2 regions of the Pseudomonas sp. AC242 genome follow, and region 2 is predicted to be linked to the other one. Evidence: predicted binding sites of a transcription regulator. Region 2 holds the regulator's gene; the other holds the start of a gene.

Region 1 (7,227 bases), 3.8 Mb from region 2:
CCTGAGCCTGAGCCTGAGCCTGAAGCCGATGCGCAGCCAGAGCTTGCAGCAGAAGCGGAGCCTGATAGTGGCAGTGACAAGCCTGCTCCGGATCTCAGTGGCGGCAGACCTTGAACTGAACAAAACGCATGGCGCATAAAAAAGGGCAGCCCTGGGCTGCCCTTTTTATTGGCCGGACGAATCAGAGATCGTCTTTGTCGAAACGGCGTGCCTCACGTTGCAGCTGATACACAAAACGCTCAACGTTGCGCGCGGCCTGACCACTGATGTTGTGGAAACGCAGGCCGGCGAAGGTGATGTTGAGTTTTTCTTCGAAGTGCAGATAACGCAGTTCAACGGAGGTCGGCTGGTTGCCGAACAGCGGCGGGGCAATCAGGCGGTCATAGACCTGGCCCAGTTGCAGGCGATCAGTGATATCGCCTTCGAAACGCAGCTTGCAGCCGGTCGCGGAGATATCCAGCAGTTTGCCGTTGATCGGCGCCTTGAGCTTTTCACCGCCCAATTCAACGCTGACCAGATCAGTCAGTTTCAGTGCGGCGCGGAAAGCATTGCGGCGCTGGTGGTAAACCACTTCGGTCGGTAGCTCGCCGGTGTAGAAGCGATCACCGTCGGATTCCTCGATATTCAACGTGCCGGTGCATTCCCAGGCAATGCGCACACCGTCATGAAAGCCTTCGACCTTGAACGGCTCGCCGGCCAGCAGGAAGCGTTCGCCGTCACGCGGGATCATCTCGTCCAGCGCGATCGAAGCGCTGTCGCGGTCGACTTTGATCAGATAGCTCTGGAAGCGCTGGCTGCGCTCATGAAAGGTAATGATCAGCGGATCGTGGCTTTCTTGCAGTTGGCGCAGGTTGCTGGAGATTTCCAGTGGCGTGGTGAGCACCTTAGGGGGCTGCGGAGCATCATCCGCGCTGAGGGCGTTGGACACGGTTAATCAATCTCCAGACAAAATATGACGACTAGCCAGCGATTTTGCCAGCATGTTCCGCGGGTTGATAGAGCTGGCGCATCAACGGCTCATGCCTGGCTGAGCGGACGCGGTATGGCGGGTTTGGCAAAGGTGCCACTGGCGTTATAAAGCGCTGGCGCTTCACCGCCGGTGAGGATCTTCAGCTGATTGGCCGTGGCGGCCTGCTGGATCTGAATGGACTGGCCATTCTTGACGTTGGCGGCCTGGCATTGAGCGATCAGATCGGTCAATGCATCGCCTTGCGTCAACAGCTGCTCGCCAATGCTCGACTGGCTGGCCAGTTGCACAAGGCCTGTACGATCAGTCGGCAGGTTGAGGCTGGCGAGGATTTCGCTGCGTTTGCGGCCATGCTGTTCAAGCAGAATGATCAATGCCTGTTTGTGCGCCAGAATTTCTTCCAGCAGTGGCATGTCGCGACCGTGCAACGCGAGAGATTCGGTTTGCAGCAACTCCAGCAATTGTTGAGCTGGAGCAAAGTCGTCGTTGATCAGTTGCAATAAATTAGTGTCGTGCATGGCTGGCCTTGGGTATTAAGCGTCCAAAAGCCTCGCGCCGGCAAAGGCCTAGCGCTGGGCTTCGAAGTTGAGCAGTTTGCTGGCTACACGGTTGCTGTCGACTTTATAGCTGCCATCGGCAATCGCGGCTTTCAACTCGGCCACACGGGCTTTGTCGACAGCAGGTTGATCGCGCAGCTTGTCAGTGACCTTCTGCAACTGTTGAGCCTCATTACTGAGGTGTACCGATTCCCCGCTTTTTGCGGTACTGGCCGTTTCGGCCTGGGTATTCAGCGGCGCGGAGGTGCCGGTTTCGGCGGTTTCCTTGGCGTTGCTGGTACGTGTACTGCCCGTAAGTGACGAGGAGCTGTTCAAACGGCTGAAATCGATGACCATGATAAAAAACCTCTGGGAATTTGGACGCTTGCCATGTTTTCGGCCATCCCCTGGAAAACTTTAGGCACATTTACAATGAGCCTTGCATGCGCCGGCGCGTGTCCTGCTGCGGCACAGTTTAGGGAACAGCCGGGGCTAGCGCCAGTTTTCTACATCGCCACTTCCACTTGGCCCGGCGCGGTGACTTGCGCCTTGATGACCCGTTGCGAGTTGAGGTTTTTCACCCGGATCTGTTCTTTCAAACCGCCATTGGCCAGCGCTTCACCGGGCATGCGCACGGCGAGCGTGCCGCTGCGCGCAGTGATGACCACTTGATCGCCCTTGCGAATGACTTCGGCCTGTTCCAGATGAACCAGGGTAATGACCTGATCGGCTACCGTTGGTCGGGTCAATTTCTGCCCGATCGCTTCGTCTACCGAGGTCAGAAAGCCTTGGTTGATCGTGCTCACGTCGCGCTCTCGCAGGGTCACGTCCTGTGGCTCGATAATCCCTGCGCGTTTCAGCGGCCGCGTGGTGGTCACAATCTCGCGAAACAGGCGGACTTGAGCGGGCACGAACACGGTCCAGGGCGAGGCGCCCTCACAGCGGACCTTCACGGTAACCCGGCCCAACGGACGTGCCGGGCTCTCCAGAGTCGCTGTCAATTCCTTGTCGCACATAGGCATGCGCATACGCGGGTCGAGCTTGTTGACTTCGATTTCATAGCGGCCTTCCGTTTGACTGGTAGCCAGATAGTCTTCTACGGTGAATTCAAGAAAGCCCTGAGTGACGCCGATAAGCATGTCAGGCAAGGTAACCGCATCAGCAATGGCAGGGCTGCCAGCAAAAGAGCAGCAAATGGCGCACGCGACACAAAGCCCTCTGCGAAGAGGTGATGTCAGGCGTCGGAAAAATGTCGTTTGAGCGTTCATACGAGTTAAAAAGCAAGCGCCGTGCCGTTTAGCAATGAATGTGCGTCGCAACAACACTTGGCGTTGGTGTAGGAGTCTGGGCATGGCTGGTGTAATGGATTCGGTGAACCAGCGCACGCAACTGGTAGGGCAGAATCGCCTGGAGCTGTTGTTGTTCCGTCTCGACGGTCAGCAGCTCTATGGAATCAACGTGTTCAAGGTGCGGGAAGTGTTGCAGTGCCCGTCGCTGACGTTGATGCCCAAGTCCAGTCCTGTCGTGTGCGGGGTGGCAAATATCCGGGGGGCGACCATTCCGATCCTTGATCTGGCAATGGCCACCGGTTCCGGAGCGTTGAAAGACAAGAACAACCCGTTCGTGATCATCACGGAGTACAACACCAAGACCCAGGGTTTCCTGGTCCGCTCGGTGGAGCGCATCGTCAACATGAACTGGGAAGAGATTCATCCACCACCCAAGGGCACGGGTCGCGATCATTACTTGACCGCTGTGACTCGGGTGGACAATCAGTTAGTCGAAATCATCGACGTCGAGAAAGTGCTGGCGGAAGTTGCGCCGACACCGGAAGCGATTTCGGTGGGCGTGGTCGATGTCGAGACCCAGACCAAAGCACTGTCGTTGCGTGTCTTGACGGTCGATGACTCGTCGGTGGCGCGCAAGCAGGTCACGCGTTGTCTGCAGACCATCGGTGTCGAAGTGGTGGCGCTGAACGACGGCAAGCAGGCGCTGGATTACCTGCGCAAGCTGGTCGATGAGGGCAAGAAGCCGGAAGAAGAGTTCCTGATGATGATTTCCGACATCGAGATGCCGGAGATGGACGGGTACACCCTGACGGCGGAAATCCGCGGCGACGCACGCATGCAAAAGCTTCATATCATCCTGCATACTTCGTTGTCGGGGGTATTCAATCAGGCGATGGTCAAGAAAGTCGGTGCCGATGACTTTTTGGCCAAATTCCGCCCTGATGACCTCGCATCCCGGGTAGTCGACCGGATCAAAGCAGCAGATATCAGCTAGGGGCGTTTTGTCCCTGGCGGTCAACACGATTTAAGAGGCGGCATCATTGTCTACGGGTAATTTGGATTTCGAACAGTTCCGGGTCTTCCTGGAAAAAGCCTGTGGCATTCTGCTCGGTGAAAACAAGCAGTACCTGGTCTCGAGCCGTCTCAACAAACTGATGGAGCAGCAAGGCATCAAATCCCTGGGTGAGCTGGTTCAGCGCATCCAGACCCAGCCGCGCAGCGGTTTGCGCGAGCAAGTGGTCGATGCCATGACGACTAACGAAACCCTGTGGTTTCGTGACACCTATCCGTTTGAAGTCTTGAAGAACAAGGTGCTGCCTGAAGCAATCAAGGCCAGCCCCAACCAGCGTCTGCGGATCTGGTCGGCAGCGTGCTCGTCGGGTCAGGAACCGTACTCGCTGTCGATGTCGATCGACGAGTTCGAGCGGTCCAACCTTGGCCAGTTGAAGATGGGCGTGCAGATTGTTGCGACCGACCTGTCCGGCCTCATGCTGACCAACTGCAAGACTGGCGAGTACGACAGCCTGGCCATCGGTCGCGGTTTGTCGCCGGAACGTCTGCAGCGTTACTTCGACCCGAAAGGGCCGGGGCGCTGGGTAATCAAGGCGCCGATCAAGAACCGCGTGGAGTTCCGCTCGTTCAACCTGCTCGACAGCTATGCCGCGCTGGGCAAGTTCGACATCGTGTTCTGCCGCAACGTGTTGATCTACTTCTCTGCCGAAGTGAAGAAAGACATTCTGTTGCGCATTCACAGCACGTTGAAGCCGGGTGGTTATCTGTTCCTTGGCGCTTCCGAAGCGCTGAACGGTTTGCCGGACCATTACCAGATGGTGCAGTGCAGCCCGGGGATCATTTACCAGGCGAAGTGAAGCATGCGGAAAAAAGGGAGCCCTCAAGGGCTCCTTTTTTTTGCCGCATGCTTCACGTAGGAGCTGCCGAAGGCTGCGATCTTTTGATTTTGTTTTTTAAGAACAAGATCAAAAGATCGTCCGATCGCGGCCCGAGCCTTCGGCAGCTCCTACAGGGGGAGGTGTTAACAGGAAGAAGCGGCAGAAAAGCGGCATCCGGCGGAAACCGGTTGCCGCTTTTCTGGCATTGCCGCTTTGCCGACTCCCGGCAAAGCCCCGGTTTATGTGGGTTTTGTGGTTTGGCACGGCGCTTGCTAAAGCTCAGTTACGAAAAACCGGTCACCTGAAGGTTCCCGACATGAGCATCAGCTTCGATAAAGCGCTCGGCATTCACGAAAAGGCATTGGGCTTCCGCGCCCAGCGTGCCGAAGTGCTGGCCAACAACATCGCCAACGCCGATACCCCGAACTACAAGGCGCGGGATCTGGACTTCTCCAAAGTGCTTGAAGCACAGACCCAGAAAAATGCGAACGGCACCATCGCCCTGAACATGACCAACAGCCGTCACATCGAAGCTGAAGGCCTGGGCAACGGCGACGAATCGCTGATGTATCGCACGCCGATGCAACCGTCGATCGACCAGAACACCGTGGACGCCCAACTGGAACAGTCGAACTACGCGGAAAACGCCGTCGGCTTCCAGGCCAGCTTCACCCTGCTCAACAGCAAATTCAAAGGGCTGGTGTCAGCCCTGCGCGGAGAGTAATCCATGTCCCTGTCCAGCGTTTTCAACATTGCCGGCAGCGGCATGAGCGCACAGACCACGCGTCTGAACACCGTGGCCTCGAACATCGCCAACGCCGAAACCGTCTCCTCGAGCATCGATCAGACCTATCGCGCCCGTCACCCGGTGTTCGCCACCATGTTCCAGGGCGGCCAGAACAGCGGCAGCAACTCGCTGTTCCAGAGCCAGGACGCGGCCGGTCAAGGCGTACAGGTGCTCGGCGTGGTCGAAGACCAGAGCAACCTCGAAGCGCGCTACGAGCCGAATCATCCGGCAGCCGACGCCAAAGGCTACGTCTACTACCCGAACGTCAACGTGGTGGAAGAAATGGCTGACATGATTTCCGCGAGCCGGTCCTTCCAGACCAACGCCGAAATGATGAACACCGCCAAAACCATGATGCAGAAAGTACTGACCCTCGGTCAGTAATAAGGGGCGACGGCCATGAGTGTTTCCGATACCACCAGCAGCTTGAGCATGAATGACATCCTGGCGAACTCGTCGAAAAAGACCAGTTCGACCACCGGTGGCATTGCTTCGGCCACTAACAGCGCCACCGGCGGCCAGGCCCTGGGCAAGGACGCGTTCCTGCAATTGCTGGTCACCCAGCTGAAAAACCAGAACCCGCTTGATCCGCAGGACAACAGCGCCTTCGTTGCGCAGTTGGCGCAGTTCAGCAGCCTGGAAGGCATCACCACGCTGAACAGCACGGTCAGTTCGCTGGCCGGCAACTACAACTCCTCGCAAGCCTTGCAGGCTTCGTCGCTGGTGGGTCGCAATGTGATCGTGCAGACCAACTCGGTTCAGCTCGACGATCCGAGCAAAGGCATGACCGGTTCGGTCACCGTTCCGTCGTCGATTGCCGGCGGCACCGTGAGCATCACCGACAGCAGCGGCGCGGTGGTTCGCACCATCGATCTGGGCAGTCGCGCCGCAGGCGCCGCGAGCTTCACTTGGGACGGCAAGGATAAGGACGGCAATCTGGTCAAGACCGGTACCTATACCGTCAAGGCCAACGCATCGATCAATGGTACCTCGACCGATATGGCGACCTACCTGCCGGCCACCGTCACCAGCGTGACGATCAGCCAGACCGGCGGCGAGCTGATGCTCAACCTGTCCGGCAAGGGCACCGTTGCCCTGTCCAAAGTACAAACCATTGGTATATAGAGCCGATTAACCCGGCACAAAGGAGTGGAATATGTCTTTCAATATCGGCCTTAGCGGTCTCTATGCAGCCAACAAACAACTGGACGTGACCGGCAACAACATCGCCAACGTTGCGACCGCCGGTTTCAAATCGTCCCGTGCAGAATTCGAAGACGTCTACTCGGCCACTCGCCTGGGTAGCGGCAGCAAAGTGATCGGCAACGGCGTGCGCCTGGCCAACGTTTCCCAGCAGTTCACCCAGGGTGACATCAACAACACCGGTAACGTGCTGGACATGGGCATCAACGGTTCGGGCTTCTTCACCATGAGCAACAACGGCTCGGTGTCCTACACCCGTGCCGGTACGTTCAAGGTCGACAACGCCGGTTACATCACCAACACCGACTACACCTCGCGCCTGCAGGGTTACGGTGTGGACGCCAACGGCAAGATCATCAACGGCGTTTTGACCGACCTGAAGATCGATACGTCGAACCTGGCGCCGAAATCGACTTCGTTGGTGACGTCGAGCATCAACTTGAACTCGACTGCGTCGGTGATCGTTGATACCGGCACCAACGCCGTCAAGTTCGACCCAAGCAAGCTTGAGACGTACACGAAGAGCTTTAGCACTCCGATCTATGACACGCAGGGC
Region 2 (7,227 bases):
ACAAAGCACGACGAACTTGCGTGAGCCTTTGCAACATAACCGCTATAATCGCCGCCTTTTCATCGGGCTATACGATTTCTGACATGAGCCAATCCAGCGACCTGATTCAATCGGCACAACGCACCATCCAACTCGAAGTGGAAGCCGTACAAGGCTTGCTGCCCCATATCGACGCCGATTTCGTACGTGCTTGCGAGATGATTCTGGCCAGTAAAGGCCGTGTGGTCGTGGTTGGCATGGGCAAATCCGGGCACATCGGCAACAAGATTGCCGCGACCCTGGCCAGCACCGGCACCCCTGCATTTTTCGTGCACCCGGCCGAGGCCAGTCATGGCGACATGGGCATGATCACCCGCGACGACGTGATCCTGGCCCTGTCGAATTCCGGCTCGACCAATGAAATCGTGACTTTGCTGCCATTGATCAAACGTCTGGGCATCCAGTTGATCAGCGTCACCGGCAACCCGCAATCGCCGCTGGCCAAGGCGGCCGAAGTCAATCTCAACGTTCACGTCGAACACGAAGCCTGCCCGCTGAACCTGGCACCGACCTCGTCGACGACCGCAGCACTGGTCATGGGCGATGCGCTGGCCGTGGCACTGCTGGAAGCACGCGGCTTCACCGCCGAAGATTTCGCTTTCTCGCACCCGGGTGGCGCCCTCGGCCGTCGCCTGCTGCTGAAAGTGGAAAACGTCATGCACGCCGGACAAGAGTTGCCGCAAGTCCAACGCGGCACGCTGCTCAAAGACGCATTGATGGAAATGACCCGTAAAGGTCTGGGCATGACCGTTATCCTTGAAACGGACGGTAAACTCGCCGGGATCTTCACCGACGGCGACTTGCGCCGCACGCTGGATCGCAGCATCGACATCCGCAGCGCCACCATCGACCAGGTAATGACGGCCCACGGCAAGACTGCCCGCCCGGAAATGCTGGCCGCCGAAGCCCTGAAAATCATGGAAGATCACCGAATCAACGCATTGGTAGTCGTAGACGAGGAAGATCGCCCGGTCGGCGCCTTTAACCTCTCCGATCTGCTGCGCGCAGGAGTCATGTAATGAGCAACGATCTGCTGCAACGCGGCAAAGCGATCAAACTGGCGGTTTTCGACGTCGACGGCGTTCTCACCGACGGTCGCCTGTACTTCCTTGAAGACGGCAGCGAGTTCAAGACCTTCAACACCCTCGACGGTCAAGGCATCAAAATGCTGATGAACGCCGGCGTGCAGACCGCTATCATCAGCGGCCGCAAGACACCCGTCGTTGAACGTCGAGCGAAAAACCTGGGGATTCCCCACCTGTTTCAGGGCCGCGAAGACAAATTGGTTGTTCTCGACGGTCTGCTTGAGCAACTGGGCCTAAGCTATGAAGAAGTCGCTTACCTCGGTGACGATCTGCCCGATCTGCCGGTGATTCGCCGTGTTGGTCTGGGCATGGCCGTAGCCAACGCCGCCGATTTCGTCCGCGAACACGCCCATGGCGTAACCCGCGCCCGTGGTGGCGAAGGGGCCGCCCGCGAATTCTGCGAATTGATCCTGCGCGCCCAGGGCCGCCTCGATGCGGCCAACGCCGCGTACCTGTGAGCCAAACCATGTTTAGCAAAAAATTTCGCAACTTCCTGCTGTTCGGCTGTATCGCGGCGATATTTGCCGCGGTGGGCTACTGGAACATCAGTCCGGAACGCTTCCTCGACAAGCCACCGGTGACGTCGGTCGAAACGCCTATCGACTGGTATGCAACCAACACGCACACCCTGCAATACCTGCCGGACGGCAAAGTGCAGTATGAAATGACCTCCGACAAGGCCGAGCACGTCAAGGCTACCGATGTCACCCTGGTCACAAAGCCGGACCTGAACATGTATCGCGGCACCGACTTCCCTTGGCACGTAACCAGCGAACGCGGCGAAGTGAACTCGGGCGGTACCGAAGTTGAACTGATCGATTCGGTACGCGTACAGCGCACCGATGAGAAAAAACGCGGCACTCTGATCACCAGCACCCGCATGACCGTGTTCCCGCAGCAAGAATATGCGCAGACCGAGCAACCCGTTAGAATCGAGGGTGCTGGCGGTGTATCGACTGGCGTCGGAATGAAAGCGTACCTGAAGGAAAGCAGGATACACCTGCAATCGAACGTAAGAGGACAGTATGAGGCTCGTTAAAACCCTCCCTATTTTGCTCAGTCTGGGCGCAGCACTGGGAAGCGTGAGCGCCTGGGCTCTGCCGAACGATCAGCAGCAACCTATCCGCATTCAGGCCGACGACGCCCAACTGGATGACAAGAACGGCATCGCCACCTACAAAGGTGATGTGATCATCACCCAAGGCTCGATGATCGTTAAAGGCAACACGGTGACCATCACCCGTACGCCGGCTGGCGATATCGACGTCGTGACGTCGGTGGGCAACCTCGCCTACTTCGAACAGTTGCAGACTCAAGGTGATGCCAAGCCTGTACAGGGCTGGGGCGTAACGATCCAGTACCACGCCGCGCAAAACCGCGTTGTACTGATCGACAAGGCCAAGGTTGTCGACAAGGACAACAACACGACGCAAGGCGAGAAAATCGTCTATGACACCGTGAAGAAACTGGCCAGCGCCGGTCGCGCTACCGGCAGCAAGGTTACCGAGGCGCGTCCGCGCATCGACATGGTGATCCAGCCGAAGAAGAAAACCGACGAGAAAACCCAGTAATGGCAACTCTGAAAGCTCAGCACCTGGCCAAGGCCTATAAAAGCCGCCAGGTCGTGCGTGATGTCAGCCTGTCGATCGACAGCGGCCAGATCGTCGGCCTGCTCGGCCCGAACGGCGCCGGCAAGACGACCTGCTTCTACATGATCGTCGGCCTGGTACAGGCCGATCAGGGTCGCGTGCTGATCGATGATCTGGACGTCAGCCACCAGCCGATGCACGGTCGTGCCAAGGCCGGTATCGGCTATCTGCCGCAAGAAGCGTCGATCTTCCGCAAACTGTCGGTGGCCGACAACATCATGGCCATCCTCGAGACCCGCCAGGAGCTCGACAAGGCCGGCCGTCGCAAAGAGCTGGAAAACCTGCTGCAGGAATTCCACATCAGTCACATCCGCGACAACCTCGGCATGAGCCTGTCCGGTGGTGAACGCCGCCGTGTGGAAATCGCTCGCGCGCTGGCAACGGCACCGAAATTCATCCTGCTCGACGAACCGTTCGCCGGTGTCGACCCGATTTCGGTCGGCGACATCAAGCAGATCATCCACCACCTCAAGGCCAAGGGCATTGGTGTACTGATCACCGACCACAACGTCCGTGAGACGCTGGACATCTGCGAAACCGCTTACATCGTCAACGACGGTCAGTTGATTGCCGAGGGCGATGCAGAAACCATCCTGGCCAACGATCTGGTCAAGGAAGTGTATCTGGGCCACGAGTTCCGCCTGTAAGCGCAACAGTGCCCGGTGCGCCGCCCGGGCGCTGTATCGATTCAAGCAGGATTTAATACGCTTTAATTGTTACAGCGCTCTAGGCAAACACTTCAGTTTCAGGCATATAATTTGCTTAAGTTTGGCGCTTCGGCGCCCTGTAGTGGATGGCGCATAGCGCCGGCGAATAAGGTGTTAAGCCCCTGCCATGAAACCATCGCTAGTCTTGAGAATGGGCCAGCAGCTGACGATGACACCGCAGCTGCAACAGGCCATCCGTCTGCTCCAATTGTCGACCCTGGATCTGCAACAGGAAATCCAGGAGGCTCTGGAATCCAATCCGATGCTCGAACGCCAGGAAGAAGGCGACGACTTCGACAATTCCGACCCCATGGCCGACAACGCCGAACAGAAGCCCGCCACCGAAATCCAGGAACCGTCCTATCAGGAAACTGCCCCGACGGTGGACAACCTCGAGGAGGGCGAATGGAACGAGCGCATCCCCAACGAGCTTCCGGTCGACACCGCCTGGGAAGACGTCTACCAGACCAGTGCCAGCAGCCTGCCGAGCAGCGACGATGACGAGTGGGACTTCACCACACGCACCTCCGTCGGCGAGAGCCTGCAAAGCCATCTGCTGTGGCAACTGAACCTTGCACCGATGTCCGACACCGATCGCCTGATCGCCGTCACCCTGATCGATTGCATCAACAATCAGGGCTACCTGGATGAAACCCTCGAAGAGATCCTCGAGGCGTTCGATCCGGAACTGGACATCGAACTGGACGAAATCGAAGCCGTCCTGCACCGCATTCAACAATTTGAACCAGCCGGCATCGGCGCCCGCAACCTCGGCGAATGCCTGCTGCTGCAATTGCGCCAGCTGCCAGCCAAGACGCCTTGGCTGGCTGAAGCCAAGCGTCTGGTCAGCGATTACATCGACCTGCTCGGCGGCCGCGACTACAGCCAGTTGATGCGTCGCATGAAGCTCAAGGAAGACGAACTGCGTCAGGTCATCGAACTGGTGCAGAGCCTGAATCCGCGCCCAGGCTCGCAAATCGAGTCGACTGAAGCCGAATATGTTGTCCCTGACGTTATCGTGCGCAAGGACAACGAGCGCTGGCTGGTCGAGCTCAATCAGGAGTCGGTGCCACGCCTGCGCGTCAATGCCCAGTACGCCGGTTTCGTGCGTCGCGCCGACACCAGCGCCGACAACACCTTCATGCGCAATCAGTTGCAGGAAGCCCGCTGGTTCATCAAGAGCCTGCAGAGCCGCAACGAAACCCTGATGAAAGTTGCCACCCAGATCGTCGAGCATCAGCGCGGTTTTCTGGAGTACGGCGACGAAGCCATGAAGCCGCTGGTCCTGCATGACATCGCCGAAGCGGTCGGCATGCACGAATCAACGATTTCACGGGTGACCACACAGAAATTCATGCATACCCCGCGCGGTATTTATGAGTTGAAATACTTTTTCTCCAGCCACGTCAGCACCTCCGAAGGCGGCGAATGCTCGTCCACAGCGATCCGCGCGATCATCAAAAAACTGGTTGCAGCGGAAAATCAGAAAAAGCCGTTGAGTGACAGCAAGATCGCTGGTTTACTGGAGGCACAAGGCATTCAGGTGGCTCGCCGCACCGTCGCCAAGTACCGCGAATCCCTCGGGATCGCGCCTTCGAGCGAACGCAAGCGGTTGATGTAAGCCACGTTACAGCGTTCCAGTGGCAGGCTTTTCGGCCTGCCGCTTTATGCACTGGCAACGAAGGAGAAGCTGTATGCAAGTCAACATCAGTGGACACCAACTGGAAGTGACCCAACCTCTGCGTTCCTACATCGAGGAAAAACTCCAACGACTGGAGCGACATTTCGACAAGATCACCAACGTGCAAGTCACGATGTGCGTCGAAAAGCTGAAGCAGAAAATTGAAGCCACCTTGCATATACCCGGCAGCGAAGTGGTCGCTAACGCAGAAGATACTGATATGTATGCTGCGATCGACTCACTGACCGACAAGCTGGATCGCCAACTCAAAAAGCATAAGGAAAAGACCCAGAGCCTCCTTCAGGGCGCTACCGGTCGTTAACATCCCTAATCCATGATCCGACTTGAAACCATCCTGACCCCCGGCCGTTCCCTCGTGAACGTGCCGGGCGGCAGTAAAAAGAAAGCCCTCGAACAAATTGCCAACCTGATCGCCCGCGAAGTGCCGGATCTGGAGATGCAAGATGTCTTCGAGGCGTTGATTGCCCGTGAAAAACTCGGCTCCACCGGTTTTGGTAACGGCATCGCCATTCCTCACTGCCGTCTCAAGGGTTGCCAGTCGCCTATCAGCGCCTTGATGCACCTTGATACGCCAATCGATTTCGACGCCATTGATGGCGCTCCGGTTGACCTGCTGTTCGTACTGCTGGTCCCGGAAGCCGCCACCGATGCGCACCTGGAGTTGCTGCGTCAGATCGCCAGCATGCTCGACCGCAAGGACGTGCGCGATAAGCTGCGCAGCGCCGCGAGCAACGAAGCCTTGTATCAGGTTGTCCTGGACGAGCAGAACGGGCATTAATCATGCGCTTGATCATCGTCAGCGGCCGTTCCGGCTCGGGTAAAAGTACGGCTCTGGATGTCCTTGAGGACAACGGCTATTACTGCATCGACAACCTTCCTGCAGGCTTGCTGCCGGAACTGGCCGAACGCGCGCTGATTCACACTGAGCTGGCGCAACCGCTGGTGGCCGTGTCCATCGATGCGCGCAACCTGCCGAGCCACCTGACGCGCTTTCCGGAGCTGCTTGAAGATGTCCGGGGAAAGCACATCCAGTGCGACGTTCTGTATCTGGACGCCGACGAAGAAACCCTGCTCAAGCGTTTCTCCGAGACTCGCCGTCGCCATCCACTGAGCAACGCCAACCGCTCGCTGGCCGAGGCGATCCAGGATGAAACCGCCCTGCTCGGCCCGATTGCCGACCTCGCGGACCTGAAGATCAACACCACCAATCTGAACCTGTATCAGCTGCGCGACAGCATCAAGCTGCGCCTGCTGAACCAGCCGGAGCCGGGGACCGCATTTCTGGTCGAGTCCTTCGGCTTCAAGCGCGGCATGCCGGTCGACGCGGATCTGGTATTCGATGTGCGCTGCCTGCCCAATCCGTACTGGAAGCCGGAACTGCGCGCGCAATCAGGTCTCGATGCGCCGGTGGCTGAGTACCTCGCGGCGCAGCCAGAGGTCGAAGAAATGTTCCAGGACATTTTCACTTACCTGCACAAGTGGCTGCCGCGCTTCGCCGCGAGCAACCGTGCCTACGTCACCATTGCCATTGGCTGCACCGGCGGGCATCACCGCTCCGTCTACCTGACCGAACGCCTGGGTCAGGCCCTGCAGAAAACCCTGAAGAACGTCCAGGTTCGCCACCGCGACCTCACTTAAAGGATTCACACCGCGATGCCTGCTCTGGAAATCGAAATCATCAACAAGCTGGGCCTGCATGCCCGCGCATCGGCCAAGTTTGTTGGAGTGGCCGGGCAGTATCCGGATTGCACGATCAGAGTGGGTCGTACACCAGAGACCACGATTGATGGCAAAAGCATCATGGCGATGATGATGCTGGCGGCTGGCAAGGGCACCAAAATCTATCTGAGTACTGAAGGGCATCAGGAACAGGAAGCCCTGGATGCGCTGGTGGCGTTGATCAACAACTACTTCGACGAAGGCGGCTGACAGCCAAAATCATAAAGTCGCAGCCTGCGGCAGCTCCTACACTGGAATGCGTTCCCTGCAGGAACTGCCGCAGCCTGCGATCTTTTGCTCTGCTTCAACCCAACGCCGTATCCATC

Evidence for each region. The regulator sigma-54, encoded in region 2, starts transcription at its own class of promoters, with help from an activator protein. The targets are predictions, from matches to a motif close to ANTGGCATNNANNTTGCTNT.
Region 1: flgB (flagellar basal body rod protein FlgB) is a predicted target of sigma-54. The motif match lies at 4,938-4,957, and genes of this name have one in related genera.

What each region holds. Positions count from the first base shown of each region.
Region 1 is NZ_OZ409873.1:4,017,115-4,024,341, reverse strand. Features, by position in the region: gene ACZZ0A_RS18055 (MFS transporter) at 1-114, shown strand, start outside; gene ACZZ0A_RS18050 (flagellar brake protein) at 182-928, opposite strand; gene ACZZ0A_RS18045 (flagella synthesis protein FlgN) at 1,018-1,485, opposite strand; gene flgM (flagellar biosynthesis anti-sigma factor FlgM) at 1,534-1,860, opposite strand; gene flgA (flagellar basal body P-ring formation chaperone FlgA) at 2,010-2,771, opposite strand; gene ACZZ0A_RS18030 (chemotaxis protein CheV) at 2,854-3,786, shown strand; gene cheR (protein-glutamate O-methyltransferase CheR) at 3,833-4,660, shown strand; gene flgB (flagellar basal body rod protein FlgB) at 4,998-5,405, shown strand; gene flgC (flagellar basal body rod protein FlgC) at 5,409-5,852, shown strand; gene flgD (flagellar hook assembly protein FlgD) at 5,868-6,593, shown strand; gene flgE (flagellar hook protein FlgE) at 6,625-7,227, shown strand, end outside.
Region 2 is NZ_OZ409873.1:225,635-232,861, reverse strand. Features, by position in the region: gene ACZZ0A_RS00960 (KpsF/GutQ family sugar-phosphate isomerase) at 84-1,058, shown strand; gene ACZZ0A_RS00955 (KdsC family phosphatase) at 1,058-1,582, shown strand; gene lptC (LPS export ABC transporter periplasmic protein LptC) at 1,591-2,163, shown strand; gene lptA (lipopolysaccharide transport periplasmic protein LptA) at 2,150-2,695, shown strand; gene lptB (LPS export ABC transporter ATP-binding protein) at 2,695-3,420, shown strand; gene ACZZ0A_RS00935 (RNA polymerase factor sigma-54) at 3,608-5,101, shown strand; gene hpf (ribosome hibernation-promoting factor, HPF/YfiA family) at 5,175-5,483, shown strand; gene ptsN (PTS IIA-like nitrogen regulatory protein PtsN) at 5,496-5,960, shown strand; gene rapZ (RNase adapter RapZ) at 5,963-6,820, shown strand; gene ACZZ0A_RS00915 (HPr family phosphocarrier protein) at 6,836-7,111, shown strand; gene ACZZ0A_RS00910 (ZIP family metal transporter) at 7,206-7,227, opposite strand, start outside.